2 regions of the Streptomyces sp. NPDC057010 genome follow, and region 2 is predicted to be linked to the other one. Evidence: riboswitches for the same ligand, from Rfam matches in the RefSeq annotation. Region 2 holds a riboswitch; the other holds the start of a gene.
What was found. Region 2 has a riboswitch for S-adenosylmethionine ahead of thrC (threonine synthase). Riboswitches for the same ligand answer to the same signal wherever they lie in the genome.

Region 1: another riboswitch for S-adenosylmethionine. It lies ahead of ACFTXQ_RS27180 (aminotransferase class V-fold PLP-dependent enzyme); the one in region 2 lies ahead of thrC (threonine synthase).

What each region holds. Positions count from the first base shown of each region.
Region 1 covers NZ_JBHUSC010000040.1:47,179-55,818, reverse strand. Annotated here, with positions in the region: gene ACFTXQ_RS27195 (Rieske 2Fe-2S domain-containing protein) at 1-410, shown strand, start outside; gene ACFTXQ_RS27190 (cytochrome bc complex cytochrome b subunit) at 407-2,038, shown strand; gene trpD (anthranilate phosphoribosyltransferase) at 2,222-3,286, shown strand; SAM riboswitch class IV at 3,405-3,521, shown strand; gene ACFTXQ_RS27180 (aminotransferase class V-fold PLP-dependent enzyme) at 3,749-5,143, shown strand; gene ACFTXQ_RS27175 (Lrp/AsnC family transcriptional regulator) at 5,483-5,764, opposite strand; gene ACFTXQ_RS27170 (rhomboid family intramembrane serine protease) at 5,761-6,495, opposite strand; gene ACFTXQ_RS27165 (hypothetical protein) at 6,628-6,870, shown strand; gene ACFTXQ_RS27160 (NYN domain-containing protein) at 6,910-8,274, shown strand; gene ACFTXQ_RS27155 (NlpC/P60 family protein) at 8,527-8,640, shown strand, end outside.
Region 2 covers NZ_JBHUSC010000034.1:6,591-15,230, forward strand. Annotated here, with positions in the region: gene ACFTXQ_RS24900 (GNAT family N-acetyltransferase) at 1-612, shown strand, start outside; gene ACFTXQ_RS24905 (trehalose-6-phosphate synthase) at 581-2,029, opposite strand; gene ACFTXQ_RS24910 (glucosyl-3-phosphoglycerate synthase) at 2,076-3,026, opposite strand; SAM riboswitch class I at 3,212-3,369, shown strand; gene thrC (threonine synthase) at 3,387-4,661, shown strand; gene ACFTXQ_RS24920 (MoaD/ThiS family protein) at 4,695-4,973, shown strand; gene ACFTXQ_RS24925 (cold-shock protein) at 5,371-5,577, shown strand; gene groL (chaperonin GroEL) at 5,898-7,517, shown strand; gene ACFTXQ_RS24935 (Uma2 family endonuclease) at 7,589-8,086, opposite strand; gene ACFTXQ_RS24940 (phosphoribosylanthranilate isomerase) at 8,298-8,640, shown strand, end outside.

The sequences.
Region 1 (8,640 bases), on a different contig from region 2:
AGGACGTGCTCGTCGGTTCGCTGACCTTCGCCCGGCCGGAAGGCCTGGAGGAGGACCAGCACGACTTCCAGACGCAGATCGCCAAGGCCGCCCTGATGATCGTCCGGCTCAAGCCCGAGGACATCAAGGACAAGCAGGAGCTGGAGTGGTCCCACGAGGGCATCGTGGCCTACTCCAAGATCTGCACCCACGTCGGCTGCCCGATCAGCCTGTACGAGCAGCAGACGCACCACGTGCTCTGCCCGTGCCACCAGTCCACCTTCGACCTCTCCGACGGCGCCCGTGTCATCTTCGGCCCGGCCGGTCACGCGCTTCCGCAGCTGCGGATCGGCGTCAATGACGAAGGCTTCCTCGAAGCGCACGGCGACTTCGAAGAGCCCGTCGGTCCTGCATTCTGGGAGCGCGGATGAGCACTGCGACCACTGACACGAAGGCGCGCAAAGCGCCTGCCGGCGAGCGCGTAGCGGACTGGGCGGACGGCCGCCTGGGCATCTACACCCTGGCCAAGTCCAACATGCGCAAGATCTTCCCGGACCACTGGTCCTTCATGCTGGGTGAGATCTGCCTCTACAGCTTCATCATCATCATCCTCACGGGTGTGTACCTGACGCTGTTCTTCCACCCGAGCATGAACGAGGTCGTGTACCACGGCTCGTACGTGCCGATGCAGGGCGTCCAGATGTCCGAGGCCTTCGCCTCGACCCTGGACATCAGCTTCGACGTCCGCGGCGGTCTGCTCATCCGGCAGATCCACCACTGGGCGGCCCTGATCTTCGTCGCGGGCATGGTCGTGCACATGATGCGCGTCTTCTTCACCGGCGCGTTCCGCAAGCCGCGCGAGGTCAACTGGATCTTCGGCTTCCTGCTGCTGGTCCTCGGCATGTTCACCGGCTTCACCGGTTACTCCCTGCCGGACGACCTGCTCTCGGGCACCGGCGTCCGGTTCATGGAGGGCGCGATCCTGTCCATGCCGATCGTCGGCACGTACATCTCGTTCTTCCTCTTCGGCGGCGAGTTCCCCGGCGGCGACTTCGTCGCCCGGTTCTACTCGATCCACATCCTGCTGCTGCCCGGCATCATGATGGGCCTGCTGGTGGCCCACCTGATCCTGGTCTTCTACCACAAGCACACCCAGTTCGCGGGTCCCGGCAAGACGAACAACAACGTCGTCGGCATGCCGCTGCTGCCGGTCTACATGGCCAAGGCCGGAGGCTTCTTCTTCCTGGTCTTCGGTGTCATCGCGGCCATCGCGGCGATCGCCTCGATCAACCCGATCTGGGCGCTCGGCCCGTACCGCCCGGACCACGTGTCCACCGGCGCACAGCCCGACTGGTACATGGGTATGCCGGAAGGCCTGATCCGTGCCATGCCCGGCTGGGAGATCAACCTGTGGGGCCACACGCTCGTCCTGGGCGTGCTCATCCCGCTGATGCTCTTCCCGCTGGTCCTCGGCGCGATCGCCGTCTGGCCGTTCATCGAGTCCTGGGTCACCGGCGACAAGCGCGAGCACCACATCCTGGACCGCCCGCGCAACGTCCCGACCCGTACGGCCTTCGGTGCCGCCTGGATTGCCGAGTACGTCGTACTGCTCATCGGCGGCGGCAACGACATGTTCGCCCAGTACTTCCACCTGTCGATCAACTCGATCACCTGGTTCGTCCGGATCGGTTTCTTCGTCGTCCCGGTCCTGGTCTTCATCGCCACCAAGCGGATCTGCCTCGGCCTCCAGCGCCGGGACCACGACAAGGTGCTGCACGGTCGCGAGACCGGCATCATCAAGCGCCTGCCGCACGGTGAGTTCGTCGAGGTCCACGAGCCGCTCTCGCAGGGCCAGCTGCACAAGCTCACCGCGCACGAGCAGTACAAGCCGGTCGAGATCGGCCCGACGGTCGACGAGAACGGTGTCGAGCGCAAGGTGAAGGCCACGGAGAAGCTGCGCGCGAAGCTCAGCAAGGGCTTCTACGCGGAGAACAACCAGATTCCGAAGCCCACGGTGGAGGAGTACAAGGAGATCCAGAGCGGCCACGGCCACCACTGACCTCCCGCACCACCCGCATGACCGTATGACCGCATGAGGGACTGATTTCGGTCAGTCCTGGTGTCGCCACGGCGAGAGCCCCGTCCAGTGTCTGGACGGGGCTCTTTGCCGTCCTCCCAGGCTGGATAGGCTGAAGGCCTTCCCATTCGACGTGGAATCCCCTACGAACAGCAGGAGCGGACCATGAACGTTGTGACCCCGGCAGGCGGCGACAGCGTGGCGGCCCGCGGCTGGCCGGGCGTCCTCGACGCCCTGCTGACCGGCCGGGACCTGGGTGCCGACGACACCGCCTGGGCCATGGACCGGATCATGCGCGGGGAGGCCACCGACGCCCAGATCGCGGGCTTCGCGGTCGCGCTGCGGGCCAAGGGGGAGACGGTCGAGGAGATCAACGGCCTCGTACGGGCGATGTACGCGCACGCCAACCTCATCGAGGTGCCCGGCCGGACGGTGGACATCGTCGGCACGGGCGGCGACGGGGCCAAAACGGTGAACATCTCGACGATGTCCGCGCTCGTGGTGGCCGGTACGGGCGCCAAGGTCGTCAAGCACGGCAACCGGGCCGCCTCCTCCGCGAGCGGTTCCTCGGACGTGCTGGAGAAGCTCGGCGTCAACCTCAACCTCACCCCCGAGCGGGTCGTGCAGGTCGCGGAGGAGGCCGGCATCACCTTCTGCTTCGCCGTGAAGTTCCACCCGGCGCTCCGTCACGTCGCGGCGGCCCGCAAGGAACTGGGCATCCGGACCACTTTCAACTTCCTCGGCCCGCTCACCAACCCGGCTCGGGTACGGGCCCAGGCCACCGGTGTCGCCGACGCCCGGGTGGCCCCGATCGTGGCGGGCGTGCTCGCCGAGCGGGGCTCGTCCGCGCTCGTCTTCCGCGGTGACGACGGCCTGGACGAGCTGACGACCACCGCCACCTCGCGGGTCTGGTGGGTGCGCGACGGGAAGGTCTCCGAGCAGTCCTTCGACCCGCGCGACGTGGGCATCCCCCTGGTGGACGTGTCCGCCCTGGCCGGCGGGGACCCCTCCTTCAACGCGGACGTGGCCCGCCGCCTGCTGGCCGGCGAGACGGGCCCGGTCCGCGAGGCGGTCCTGCTGAACTCGGCGGCGGCCCTGGTCGCCCTGGACCCCGGCACGGGCACCCTGGAGGAGCAGATCGCCGCCGGCATCGCCCGTGCGGCCGAATCGATCGACTCGGGTGCGGCGCGCGCCGCGCTGGAGCGGTGGGTGGCCGCGAGCAACGCCTAGCCCGCGCGGCGGGCACGGTTCCGTCCGGTACCCCGCTGCTCGTTTTGAGCCAAGACCCCGGTCCGCCATTCGGACCGGGGTCTTGTGTTCGGGGGATCTTGTGGCAGGATGCTGACCAGGTCACGAGTGACAGCGTTTAGGCCCCGGCTTGCTGTCCGGCAACCCTCCTTCCGTGGCGGGGTGCCCCGGGTGATGACCAGGTCGTAGGCAACAAGGCCTACGGCAAGCGCGGATCCCTCGACACCAGGGGTCCTGGTCTCTCGAGGAGCGTTTTCCGTGAGCAAGCGAATGCGATAGGGCGACTCCGCCCCTTCTTCAACCCTCGGATCAGGGTCGCTTCCGTGTACCCCCGATCGGTCCGAGGACCTCCCGTACCCCGGCCCCGGCCGGCCGCCGAGCCGAGTCGTACCCGCGTACGGGCACACCGAAGCCATTCAGACCTGCCTGCCGGGAGATACCGCCATGTCCGCTGCCCTGAACGCCGCCACCACCGCTGCCGCTGCCACCGACGCCGCCTGCCCCGCCGCCTGTGCCGAGCCGCTGGCCGTCCTCGGCCGGGACGTCACCGTCCCGCTCGTGACCGGCGGCGAGGTCACCTACGCCGCCCTCGACTACGCGGCCAGCGCCCCCGCCCTCCAGCGGGTCTGGGACGACGTGGCCGCCTACGCCCCGTACTACGGCAGCGTGCACCGCGGCGCCGGCTACCTCTCGCAGCTCTCCACCGACCTCTTCGAGCAGAGCCGGGTCACGGTCGCCGAGTTCCTCGACTGCCGCCCCTCCGACCAGGTGGTCTTCACCCGCTCCACCACCGACTCCCTCAACCTGCTCGCCGCCGTGCTCCCGGCCGACTGCCAGGTCTTCGTCTTCGAGACCGAGCACCACGCCTCGCTGCTGCCCTGGACGAACGCGCAGGTCACCTACCTCAACGCCGCGCGCACCCCCGACGAGGCCGTCGCCACCCTGGAGCGGGCGCTCGCCGACCGGGACCCCTACGGCCCGGCCCTGGTCTGCGTCACCGGCGCCTCCAACGTCACCGGTGAACTGTGGCCGGTGAAGGAGCTCGCCGCCGCCGCGCACGCGCACGGCGCGCGGATCGTCCTGGACGCCGCCCAGCTGGCCCCCCACCACCCCGTCTCGGTGCGCGACCTGGACGTGGACTGGGTCGCCTTCTCCGGCCACAAGCTGTACGCGCCCTTCGGCTCGGGCGTGCTCGCCGGCCGCGCCGACTGGCTCCAGCAGGCCGAGCCGTACCTGGCCGGCGGCGGCGCCTCCCGCAAGGTCGCCCGCCGCGAGGACGGCGGCGTCGACGTCGAGTGGCACACCACCGCCGCCCGCCACGAGGCCGGCTCCCCGAACGTCATCGGCGTCTACTCCATCGCCTCCGCCTGCCGGGCCCTGACCGAGGCGGGCTTCGACGGTCTGGTCGCCCGAGAGCAGCACCTCATCGCGAAGGTCCGCGAGGGCCTGGCCGAGGTGCCGGCGGTCCGCGTCCTGTCCCTCTTCGGGGACGACGCCCCGCGCGTCGGCGTCATCTCCTTCGTCGTCGACGGCTGGAACAGCTCCCACTTCGCGGCGGCCCTCTCGGCCGAGTACGGCATCGGCGTCCGGGACGGCCTGTTCTGCGCGCACCCGCTGGTGCGGACCCTGCTGGGCAGCGAGCCGCAGGCGCAGGGCGAGTGCGGAGCGCCGGAGGCGGCGCCGGGGGAGCGCTCGCTGAACGCGATCCGCGTCAGCTTCGGGGCGGGCACCCCCGACGAGCACGTGGACCGCTTCGTGCGCGCGGTGAAGGAACTCGTCGCGGACGGCGCGAAGTGGCAGTACCGCACGGAAGAGGGCCGCTGCGTTCCGGCCGTCTGACCGGCGCGCCGCCGTTGCCGGGGCTCTGCCCCGGACCCCGTTCGCCTCAATCGCCGGCGGGGCTGGGGGGTGCCGTCGGGTGGGGTCGGAGCGGGTCTTGGGGCGGTGCCCCTCCGGAGTGTCTCCTCGGCTCGCGCACCAAGGCGTGCTGCGTGACGTAAGGGTGGTTGCGCGCTCGTCCTGCGGGGACCCTCCTCCGTGTCCCCACCCCAAGCCCCACTCCGCCCCCACCCGCGCCGAGGTGAAATCACCCAGCAGTCAAGGCCCCGCCCGGGGACACCCCCCAGCCCGCCGGCGATTGAGGCACGGGGGCGCGGGGGCGGAGCCCCCGGAGTGACGCTACGCGTCCAGGCCGATGGCGAACGCGGCTTCCAGGTCGTGCTGGGAGTACGTGCGGAACGCCACGTGCGTGTCCGTCGCCTCGACGCCCGGGATCTTGCTGATGCGGCCCGGGATGATGTCCGCCAGGTTCTCGTGGCGGGCCACGCGGACCAGCGCGATCAGGTCGTACGTCCCCGTGACGGAGTAGACCTCGCTGACGCTGTCCAGCGCGGCGATGGACTCGGCGATCTCGGGGATGCGGTCCACGCTGGTCTTGATGAGCACGATCGCGGTGATCACGGTTGGCTGTCTCCCTCGGTGGCCGTCGCTGGTCGCCTCACTCTAGTCGTACGCCGGTAGCGGGCCCACGCGTAGAAGAAGCCGAGCGAGAAGCCCACCACGTGGGCCAGATAGGCGACTCCCGGCCCGCTCCCCGCCCGGTGCGCGGCCACCCACTGGAGGGCGAACCAGAACAGCAGCACGATCCACGCGGGGAACCGCAGCGGCAGGAAGAACAGGAACGGGAACAGGCTCGTCACCCTGGCCCGGGGCAGCAGGCACAGGAAGGCGCCGAGCACCGCGGAGATGGCTCCGGAGGCTCCGACCAGGGTCTGCGGGGAGCTCGCGTTGGCCGCCGCGTACGCCGCCAGGGCCAGGTAGCCCGTGCAGACGTAGAAGACGAGGAACGCCCGCCGGCCCATCCGCTCCTCCGCCATCGCGCCGAAGACGTAGAGGAAGAGCATGTTCCCCAGCAGGTGCAGCCAGCTGCCGTGGACGAACAGCGCGGTCAGCGGCGTCAGCCAGGCCCGCGGGGTGCCGGTGAACAGCTCGTCCGGGACCACGCCCCAGCGCCGGAAGTACGCGGTCCCGGCCGCCAGCAGCTGGTCGCCCGTGCCGTAGGCCGGGTTCAGCCCCGAGGCCGGGCCCACGACGAACACCACCGCGCAGCCCGCGATCAGCGCATGGGTGACCACCGGTCCCCGGGCAGCCTCCAGAACGGTCCGCCACCTTACGATCATGTGACAGAGCATGACGCAACCAGGCCCACCTGAAGCGGTGCCAGGCCGTAGGGTTACGAGCTGCGGTCCTGCGGTTCGTCATGACGTACGCCGACGGGCCCGGACCGCTTTAATTGAAAGAGCTACGAAGGAGAGAGCGGCCTGATGACGACGGTTCCCCTGCCGACCGACACCACACGGTGGCGCTGCACCCTGTGCGGCAACCTCACGCGCTTCGATGTCACCCGTTCGTCGAAGGTCGTCGAGTACGTCCACCTGGACCTCGCCGGGGAGCCCAAGGTCGAGGAGCGGGAGGTGGTCAATGAGACCATCGAGTCGGTCCGCTGCCGCTGGTGCAACGCGGTGGACCAGATCGAGCTCGTGGACAGGCCGGGCGCGGACTCCTGACGGAGCCGGGCCCACAGTAGATCACGGTAGGGGTGACGGATTGTGGAGCCAGCAAGCGGCGCTGAGCCGGCCGATGCGGCCGGCGACGCCGCCGAGGTGCTCGACCGCCCGCTGCCGGAAGGCGTGCGGCGCCGGGTCGTCGCGCTCGTCTCGGAGGCCTTCGGCGGTCTGACCGTCGCGGACCTGCCGGCACAGCTGCGCCAGTACGCCCGGTTCACCCCGACCCGGCGCGCCAAGTTCGCCGGCAACGCCATGGCCGCGGCGGTCGAGACCGACGCCGTGTTCCGCAGCCGCGTCGCCGAGAAGCTCCGTGAGGCGCAGGCCGATCTGGCCGGGGCGCTGGAGTCCGGTGCGCCGCCCGCCGCCGCCGATCCGCTGGACGTGGCGGCCGCCGCCTACGTGCTGAGGCCGGCCGGGTGGGTCAAGCTGGTCGCCGCCGCGGGCGAGGAGGCGCAGCGCGCCGACGCCGAGCGGGTCGGCGAGGAGACCCGCCGCGAGCTGGACCGGCTCCGCGAGGAACTCGCCCACGTACGGGACCTGCAGCGCGCCGGCGGCGAGCAGGTCCGGGTCGAGCTGGAGGCGGCGCGCAGGGAAGCGGAATCGCTTCAGCGCAAGTTGCGCAGCGCGCTCAGCGACGTCAAGCGCGGCGAGGCGGCCCTGCGCAAGGTGAACTCGGAGATCGACGGGATCCGCGGCGACGCGGCCGCGCGGGTGGCCGCCGCCGAGAGCGAGGCCCGGCGGCTCAAGTCCCGGCTGGCGGAGGTGGAGACGGCGCTGGAGACCTCGCGCCGGGCCACCCGCGAGGGGCGCAGCATCGAGGACATGCGGCTGCGGCTGCTGCTGGACACCGTCCTGGACGCGGCGGCGGGGCTGCGCCGCGAGCTGGCGCTGCCGCCGGTGAACACCCGCCCGGCGGACACCGTGGACGCGGTGGAGCCGGGCCGGATGACGCCCAAGGACATCGCGGCGCGTGCGCTGTCGGAGACCGATCCGGCGCTGCTGGACCAGCTGTTGGCGCTCCCGCAGGCCCATCTGGTGGTCGACGGCTACAACGTGACCAAGACGGGCTATCCGACGATGCCGCTGGAGAAGCAGCGGCTGCGGCTGCTGGGCGGGCTGTCGATGCTCGCCGCGCAGACGGGCGCCGAGATGACCTGTGTCTTCGACGGGGCGGAGCTGGCGGCCCCGGTGCTGCTCGCACCGCCGCGCGGGGTGCGGGTGCTGTTCTCCAAGGCGGGCGTGACGGCGGACGAGCTGATCCGCCAGCTGGTGCGGGCGGAGCCGCCCGGCCGTCCGGTGGTCGTGGTCTCCACGGACCGGGAGGTCGCCGACGGGGTGGCCAAGGCGGGTGCGCGGCCGGTGACGTCCGCCTTGTTGCTGAAGCGGCTTTCGCGCGTTTCGTAACTGCTGGCTTTAATGCCCGATTTGGCATGGCGTGTGGAAGACGTACCGTCAAGTGCCCGGCACGCAGCGTGCGCTGTAGGTAAAGAAGCAGGTCGGCAACCGAGTTTTTTCCCGACAGGATTTGAACTGATCACAGCGAGGTCACTAGGGTCTGTTCAAACCTTCGTGCGGTAGATCACTCATTCGGGGTGGCGGCGGAGGTGCTGCCGAGTTGCGTTCATCGGCGGCTCTAGGAAGAAGGAGCTCGCCTTCGTGGCGTCCCACCGTCGACCCAAGCAGCCGAACCGCGCTCGTGTGACCGTGCTCACCGCCACCGCGGCCGCGGCCGTCGCGCTCTCCTCCCAGGCCGCCTCCGCCGCCCCGGCG
Region 2 (8,640 bases):
TCACAGATCGGCATCGACCGGCTCGACGGCACGGCCGCAGCGTCGGCCGAGGATGCCTTCCGGCAGGTCTACGCCGAGGCGTTCGCCGAGCCGCCCTATGACGAAACCGAGGCGGACGTGGCGGCCGCCTTCCGGCGTTTCCGGTCCCAGACCCGCAAGATCACGTTTCGCGCGGTCCTGGCCACAGCGGATGACGGCCGCCCGGTCGGCATGGCGTACGGCCACCACCTCCCCCCGGAGGCGGTGTGGTGGGGGCAGCTCACGGAGCCGGTATCCGAGGAGATGCGCCGTGAGGACGGCCGCCGGACCTTCGGCCTGATGGAACTCGCCGTGCGCGCCGGCTGGCGTCGATCGGGCGTGGCCCACCGGCTGCACGAAGCCCTGCTCACCACCTTCGAGGCCGAGAGGATCCTGCTCAACGTCCACCCGGACAACAGGGCGGCCGTGGCCGCGTACCGTGCATGGGGCTACCGCAAGGTGGGCGACGCCCTCCCGTGGCCCGGAGCCCCTCTGCACGACGTGATGCTGCTCGCCTTGGACGCCCGCCGGACGGCCAAGACCGGGCCGCCGCCTCCCGGGGCTATGCGCGGAGGTCCGCCAGCTGGGACGTGAACCACTGGGCCGGGGGGAGGGCCGTGGCGGCCGCGGCCAGGCGTTTCGTGCGTTCCGCGCGTTCGGCGGCCGGCATGGACAGCGCCGCGTGCAGGGCCGACGCCGTCTCCGAGACGTCGTACGGGTTCACCGTCAGCGCCTCCTCCCGCAGCTCCCCGTACGCCCCCGCCCCCGTGGACAGCACCAGGGCACACCCCGCCTCCGACACCACCGGGATCTCCTTCGCCACCAGGTTCATACCGTCCCGCACCGGGTTCACCAGCGCCACGTCCGCCAGCCGGTACACGGCCAGCGAGCGCGCGAAGTCGTCCTGCACCGACACCAGCACCGGCTGCCAGTCCGCCGTGCCGAACTCCGCATTGATCGCGGCCGCCAGTTCCCGTACCGACTCCGTGTAGTCCCGGTACACCTTCAGGTCCTGCCGGGACGGGTACGCGGAGGCCAGGTGCACCACCCGGCCCCGCCACTCGGGGTGGACCGTCAGCAGCTCCCGGTACGCCAGCAGGCCCCGCAGGATGTTCTTCGACAGCTCCGTGCGGTCCACGCGGACGATCGTCTTCAAGCCGCCGACCTCCGCCCGCAGGGACGCCAGCTTGTCGTCCACCTCCGGCCGGTGCGCCAGCGCCCGCAGCTCGTCCCCGTCCACCCCCAGCGGGTACCTCGTCACGTGCGTGAACCGCTCCTCGCCGCCGGCCCTGGTGTGCTTCACCCCGCGCAGCGGGTCCTCCCCGCCCGGCAGGTGGGTCCGCGCGACGCCGCTCGCGTCCTCGATCCGCGCGCTCGTCATGAAGGCGAGCGCCCACTCGTCCGTGTGGAACCCCAGCCGGTCCGCCCCGAGCATCCCCCACACCAGTTGCGACCGGATGTCGGCCGGGAGCAGGTCCATGAACTCCCGGGCGGCCCACGGCGTGTGCGTGAAGTGCCCGATCCGCAGGTCCGGCCGCAGCCGGCGCAGCGCCCCCGGCACCAGCGCCAGGTGGTAGTCCTGCACCAAGACGGCCGCGCCCTCGGCCGCCTCCTCGGCCAGCGCCTGCGCGAAGGCCCGGTTGTAGGCGGCGTACGACTCCCACCGGCGCCGGAACTCCGCGTCGAAGACCGGCTCGCGCGGGATGTCGTACAGGTGGTGGTGGGTGAACCACAGCACCGAGTTCGCGATGCCGTTGTACGCGTCGTCGTACACCGCGGGATCGATGTCCAGCATCCGGACCCCGGGCTCCGCGACGCCCCGGCGGACCGCCTCCCGGTCCGCGTCCGAAAGGGCCGCGCAGATCCACAGCGCCTCCGGCTGCTCCGCGAGGGCCGCGGAGAGTCCGGAGACGAGACCGCCCCCGCCGCGCCGGGCACCGAGCGTGCCGTCGGCGGCGAGGGCGTAGGAGAGCGGGCCGCGGTTCGCTGCAACGAGTACCTGAGAAGCCATGCGGCCAACCTAGCCCGGCCCGCCCCCGCTCAAACCGTACGTTCCGTCACGCCACGCGACGCAGCGCGTACTCCTTGATGCCCAGCATCGGCGGCCGTTCCTCGGTGTCCACCGCGTACGTGCGCGGTACGAACCCCTCCGGGCCCCGCTCGAACTGCGTCAGCTCCGGCCGTACGAGGTGCCCGCGCGAGAGCCGTACCTGGGCCGTCCGGTAGATCGCCGCGGCCATCCGGCCCAGCGCCTGCCCGTCCTGGTGGCGGTGGTGCCGTACGCCCACGTCCACCTGAGCCAGCGCGTCCAGCCCGACGGTGTGCAGCGCGTCGACCAGCAGGCCCAGCTCCACCCCGTACCCGACGGGGAACGGCAGCCGCTCCAGCAGGGACCGGCGCACGGCGTACTCGCCGCCCAGCGGCTGCACGAAACCGGCCAGCTGCGGCCAGTGGAGGTTCAGGAGGGGACGGGCCACCAGCTCCGTCACCCGCCCGCCCTGGCCCGGGGCCTCGCCCAGCGGGCGGTCGTACATGGCCTTGACGAACTGCACCTCCGGATCGGTCAGCAGCGGCCCCACGATCCCGGAGACGAAGGAGGCCGAGAAGTCCCGCAGGTCGGCGTCGACGAAGCAGACGATCTCCCCGGTGGCCGCCAGCAGGGAGCGCCACAGCACCTCGCCCTTCCCCGGCAGTGCCGGGATCCGCGGGAGTATCTCGTCGCGGTGCACCACGCGGGCGCCGGCCTTCGCCGCCACTTCCGCCGTAGCGTCGCTGGAGCCCGAGTCGATCACGATCAGTTCGTCGACCAGCGGGGCCGGCGGTCCCTCCATCAGCTCACGCCGGATGATCTCGACGATCTCACCGACCGTCGCCTCCTCGTCGAGCGCGGGCAGCACCACGCTGACCGTGGTCCCAGCCGCCCGTTTCCGTTCCAGCAGCTGGTCGAGCGGTCGGTCGGCGGCTGCCCAGGAGCGGACGGCCAGCCAGCGCTCCACCTCTTCCAGCACTGTGAGCACTCCCTGTGGCTTGGTCGGTTTGACCGAAAAGAGATCCATCTCGCGGTTCGGACGGCTGTCTCAACCGCCCGGCCCTTCGGTTACAGTCTTGAACAACGCGAAGGACCACCGCATGCCGGGGGTCCTCGCGCACAAACGCACCGGCGCGCCATAGAGCGCGTGTGCCGGTGCCATACCGCTCATCCAGAGGGGCAGAGGGACACGGCCCGTTGAAGCCCCGGCAACCCTCCAGTCGGTTCTCGCGATGCGTCTTGGACGCACCCCCGCGAGGTCCCCGGCTAGGGAAGGTGCCAATTCCGTCTCATGGCGAAGTGCGCCATGGGGAAGATGAGGAGAAAGGGCCTCGCCATCATGGCTGCACAGACTGTCGCCACCTCTGTTGATCTCGGACCCGCCACGGGTCTTTCCTGTCGCGAGTGCGGCACCCGCTTCGAGCTCGGCCCCATCTTCGCGTGCGTCGAGTGTTTCGGACCGCTGGAAGTCACCTACGAGCTCCCCACCGGTGACCCCGAGGCCCTGCGCGCCGCCATCGAGGCCGGCCCCAACAACATCTGGCGCTACGCGCCGCTGCTGCCCGTCCCCGCGGACGTGGCCGACAAGCCGAGCCTGAACCCCGGCTTCACCAAACTCGTGGACGCGGAGAACCTGGCCAAGGCGCTGGGCGTCACCGGCAAGCTCTACGTCAAGGACGACTCCGGCAACCCGACGCACTCCTTCAAGGACCGCGTCGTGGCCATCGCCGTCGAGGCCGCCCGCGCCTTCGGCTTCACCACCCTCTCCTGCTCCTCCACCGGCAACCTGGCCGGCGCCGTCGGCGCCGCGGCCGCCCGCGCCGGCTTCCGCTCCTGCGTGTTCATCCCGCACGACCTGGAGCAGGGCAAGGTCGTCATGGCCGGTGTCTACGGTGGCGACCTGGTCGGCATCGAGGGCAACTACGACGACGTCAACCGCTTCTGCTCCGAGCTCATCGGCGACCCGCTGGGCGAGGGCTGGGGCTTCGTCAACGTCAACCTGCGCCCGTACTACGGCGAGGGCTCCAAGACCCTCGCGTACGAGATCTGCGAGCAGCTCGGCTGGCAGCTCCCCGACCAGATCGTCATCCCGATCGCGTCCGGCTCCCAGCTCACGAAGATCGACAAGGGTCTGCAGGAGCTGATCAAGCTCGGTCTCGTCGAGGACAAGCCGTACAAGATCTTCGGCGCCCAGGCCGAGGGCTGCTCCCCGGTGTCCACCGCCTTCAAGGCCGGCCACGACGTGGTCCGCCCGCAGAAGCCGAACACCATCGCCAAGTCGCTGGCCATCGGCAACCCGGCGGACGGCCCGTACGTCCTGGACATCGCGCGCCGCACCGGCGGCTACGTCGAGGACGTGACCGACGAGCAGGTCGTCGAGGCCATCAAGGTCCTCGCGCAGACCGAGGGCATCTTCGCCGAGACCGCGGGCGGCGTGACCGTCGGCGTAACGAAGAAGCTCATCGAGAACGGCCAGCTCGACCCGACGCTGACCACCGTCGTCCTGAACACCGGTGACGGCCTCAAGACCCTGGAGGCGGTGGCCGCGGACAGCGGCCAGACCGCCACCATCCGCCCGAGCCTGGACGCGTTCCGCGCCGCCGGCCTGGCCTGACCCTCCCCTGCACACCGGAAAGGCAGTAGCGCCATGAGCGTCAACGTCCGCATCCCCACCATCCTGCGCACCTACACCGGCGGCCAGGCCGAGGTGCCCGCCGAGGGCGAAACCCTGGCCCAGGTCATCGCGTCGCTGGAGAAGAACCACCCGGGCATCGCGGCCCGCGTCCTGGACGACCAGGGCAAGCTGCGCCGCTTCGTCAACGTGTACGTCAACGACGACGACGTGCGCTTTGAGGGCGGGCTGGAGGCGGCGACGCCGGACGGCGCCGGCGTTTCGATCATTCCGGCCGTCGCGGGCGGCTGCTGATCACCTTCCGGGTGACACGCGCAAACCAGAATTGCCCCCTCCGCTAAAAGCGGAGGGGGCAATTCTGCTTGATTGGGCGCGGTAGAGTTGGGGAAGTCCCCTCCGCTGTTCTTGCCCGCCGCATATGAACGGGCCGTGTGAGGGTCGACATCGGGTCAATGTGCAAGTGCGGTATGGGGCTTTGGCGCGATATGCCGGGCCCGAGTTGCCCTGGAATATGCCAAATTTTCACTCTATTTCAATGTATCCGTGTGTCCAGAATTCTCGTCGGATTGACCTGTTGCAGACAGCACCGGCGCAGATACATTCAGCCTCGGTCGACGCGTTCCGACGCAAGTTCTGACCCGGGAACGCGAAGTGCGCTCCCGCGCAAGGGCCAGTAATAGGGGAGTTAGGCATGGCTCAGGGCACCGTCAAGTGGTTCAACGCGGAGAAGGGCTACGGCTTCATCGCGGTCGACGGTGGTGCGGATGTGTTCGTCCACTACAGCGCCATCCAGATGGACGGGTACCGCACCCTTGAAGAGGGTCAGCGGGTCGAGTTCGAGATCTCGCAGGGCCAGAAGGGTCCGCAGGCGGACATGGTCAAGCTCGCCATCGGCTAGTCCTGGCGCGATCGACCGCCGACGCGACAGCGTTGATTCAAGACGTACGAGGGGCCCACATCCTGGACACGGGATGTGGGCCCCTCGCGCGTCGCCGGTGTGTTCACTGGGGTGTTCCCCCAAGCCGCTTGCACTCGGGGGGGTCGAGTGCTAATCATTGGCGTTAGCACTCTCCAGGTGAGAGTGCTACTGAACGAGGACCGGGTCGGTGAGGCCCGCAGGGTCCGGCGGGAAGGAACCGCCGGGCACGCAGGCCGTCCGTCGCGGGCGCGGGCGCGGTCCTGGGAGCAATCCACCGCTGTCCGGGAGGACCACTTCAGATGGCCAAGATCATTGCGTTCGACGAGGAGGCCCGGCGCGGTCTCGAGCGTGGCATGAACCAGCTCGCCGACGCCGTCAAGGTCACCCTTGGCCCCAAGGGTCGCAACGTCGTCCTTGAGAAGAAGTGGGGCGCGCCCACGATCACCAACGACGGTGTCTCCATCGCCAAGGAGATCGAGCTCGAGGACCCGTACGAGAAGATCGGCGCCGAGCTGGTCAAGGAAGTCGCCAAGAAGACGGACGACGTCGCCGGCGACGGTACGACCACCGCGACCGTGCTCGCCCAGGCGCTCGTCCGCGAGGGCCTGCGCAACGTGGCCGCCGGCGCCAACCCGATGGCCCTCAAGCGCGGCATCGAGAAGGCCGTCGAGGCCGTCTCCGGCGCCCTGCTGGAGCAGGCGAAGGATGTCGAGACCAAGGAGCAGATCGCTTCCACGGCCTCCATCTCCGCCGCCGACACCCAGATCGGCGAGCTCATCGCCGAAGCCATGGACAAGGTCGGCAAGGAAGGCGTCATCACCGTCGAGGAGTCCCAGACCTTCGGTCTGGAGCTGGAGCTCACCGAGGGCATGCGCTTCGACAAGGGCTACATCTCGGCGTACTTCGCCACCGACATGGAGCGTATGGAGTCGGCTCTCGACGACCCGTACATCCTGATCGTCAACTCCAAGATCGGCTCGGTCAAGGACCTGCTGCCGCTCCTGGAGAAGGTCATGCAGTCCGGCAAGCCGCTGCTGATCATCGCCGAGGACGTCGAGGGCGAGGCCCTGTCGACCCTGGTCGTCAACAAGATCCGCGGCACCTTCAAGTCCGTCGCCGTCAAGGCCCCGGGCTTCGGTGACCGCCGCAAGGCCATGCTCGGCGACATCGCCATCCTCACCGGTGGCACGGTCATCTCCGAGGAGGTCGGCCTCAAGCTCGAGAACGCGGGCCTGGACCTGCTGGGCCGCGCCCGCAAGGTCGTCATCACCAAGGACGAGACCACCATCGTCGACGGTGCCGGTGACAGCGACCAGGTCGCCGGTCGCGTGAACCAGATCCGCGCCGAGATCGAGAACTCCGACTCGGACTACGACCGCGAGAAGCTCCAGGAGCGCCTCGCGAAGCTGGCCGGCGGCGTGGCCGTCATCAAGGCCGGTGCCGCGACCGAGGTCGAGCTCAAGGAGCGCAAGCACCGCATCGAGGACGCCGTTCGCAACGCGAAGGCGGCCGTCGAGGAGGGCATCGTCGCCGGTGGTGGCGTGGCCCTGCTGCAGGCCTCCTCCGTCTTCGAGAAGCTGGACCTCTCGGGTGACGAGGCGACCGGCGCCAACGCCGTGAAGCTCGCCCTGGAGGCCCCGCTCAAGCAGATCGCCGTCAACGGTGGTCTCGAGGGTGGCGTCGTCGTGGAGAAGGTCCGCAACCTGACCGTCGGCTGGGGCCTGAACGCCGCGACCGGCGACTACGTCGACATGATCGCCGAGGGCATCATCGACCCGGCGAAGGTCACCCGCTCTGCCCTGCAGAACGCGGCGTCCATCGCGGCCCTCTTCCTCACCACCGAGGCCGTCATCGCCGACAAGCCGGAGAAGGCCGCCGCCGCTCCGGGCGGCATGCCGGGCGGTGACATGGACTTCTGATCGGCCCCTGGCTGATCGGCTGTTCTCGAACGAGGGCGGCACCCCCCGTGGGGGTGCCGCCCTCGGGCGTTTCAGAAGCCTGTCGTGTCGATCGTGAAGTCGAATGGCTTCGGAACGTACAGCGGCTCGCCGAACGAGACCGTCGTACGGGAGCGGTACCCGTGCGGGGAGGGGTCCCAGAAGCAGGTGATCTCCGCATCCTGCATGTCGACGACCAGGTAGATGGGAACGAGCAGGCCGTACACCTCCAGCTTGTCGTTCCAGTCCGCGTCCTTGGTGGAGACGGAGGTGAACTCGCCGACCAGTGACAGAGCCGCTGCGTCTGCGTGCAGACCTTCTTCCTCGAAGGCCGCCTCGTCCGCGACGTACAGGCCTGGTCCGTAACCGCGCTCCGCTGCCGGGAACCGGAACAGGAAGGGTGACGTATCCGCGAAGTGCCCCTCGGGGACGTGGGCCTGGAGCTGCGCGCGGAGCAGACGCATACGACGGGAGTAGCGCAGTTTGGAAAACGGCGACACGATGATCTTCCCCCGGATGAGCTCGGCCTTGAAGCCGTCTGGCGTCTCCATCTCCGCGACTGTGTGCAGGAGAGTCTCGAATGATGGCGGCGACAGGCTCTCTATCGGTGTGGCCCGGTCGGTCATGATCGTCACCGTCGTCCTCCGGATGGCATGCTGTGCCCTGATCGTGTGCCTCGTCCCAGGCTAGCGGCGGGAAGACCGCATGCCCGGCCTATGGGACGCATCGCCGTGGGCAGGCATGGTTTGGTTGACTGCTGCCATGACGGACGGGACGAGCGTGTTCATCAAGATCTGCGGGCTCAAGACGGCGCGGGACGTCGAGGTCGCCGTGGCGGCCGGGGCCGATGCCGTCGGGTTCGTCTTCGCGCCCGGCAGTCCGCGTACGGTCGATGCCGCCACGGCGCGGGCGCTGGCGGCGCTGGTGCCGGATTCGGTGCTCACCGTCGGGGTGTTCCGGCGGCAGTCGGTGGCGGAGGTGCGCCGGTTCGCCGAGGAGAGCGGCGTACGGGGTGTGCAACTGCACGGTGAAGAGGGGCCCGAGGATTTCGCGGCGCTGCGCGCCGAGGGCCGGACGCTGCTGCGGGCCACCGCCGAGCACGTGG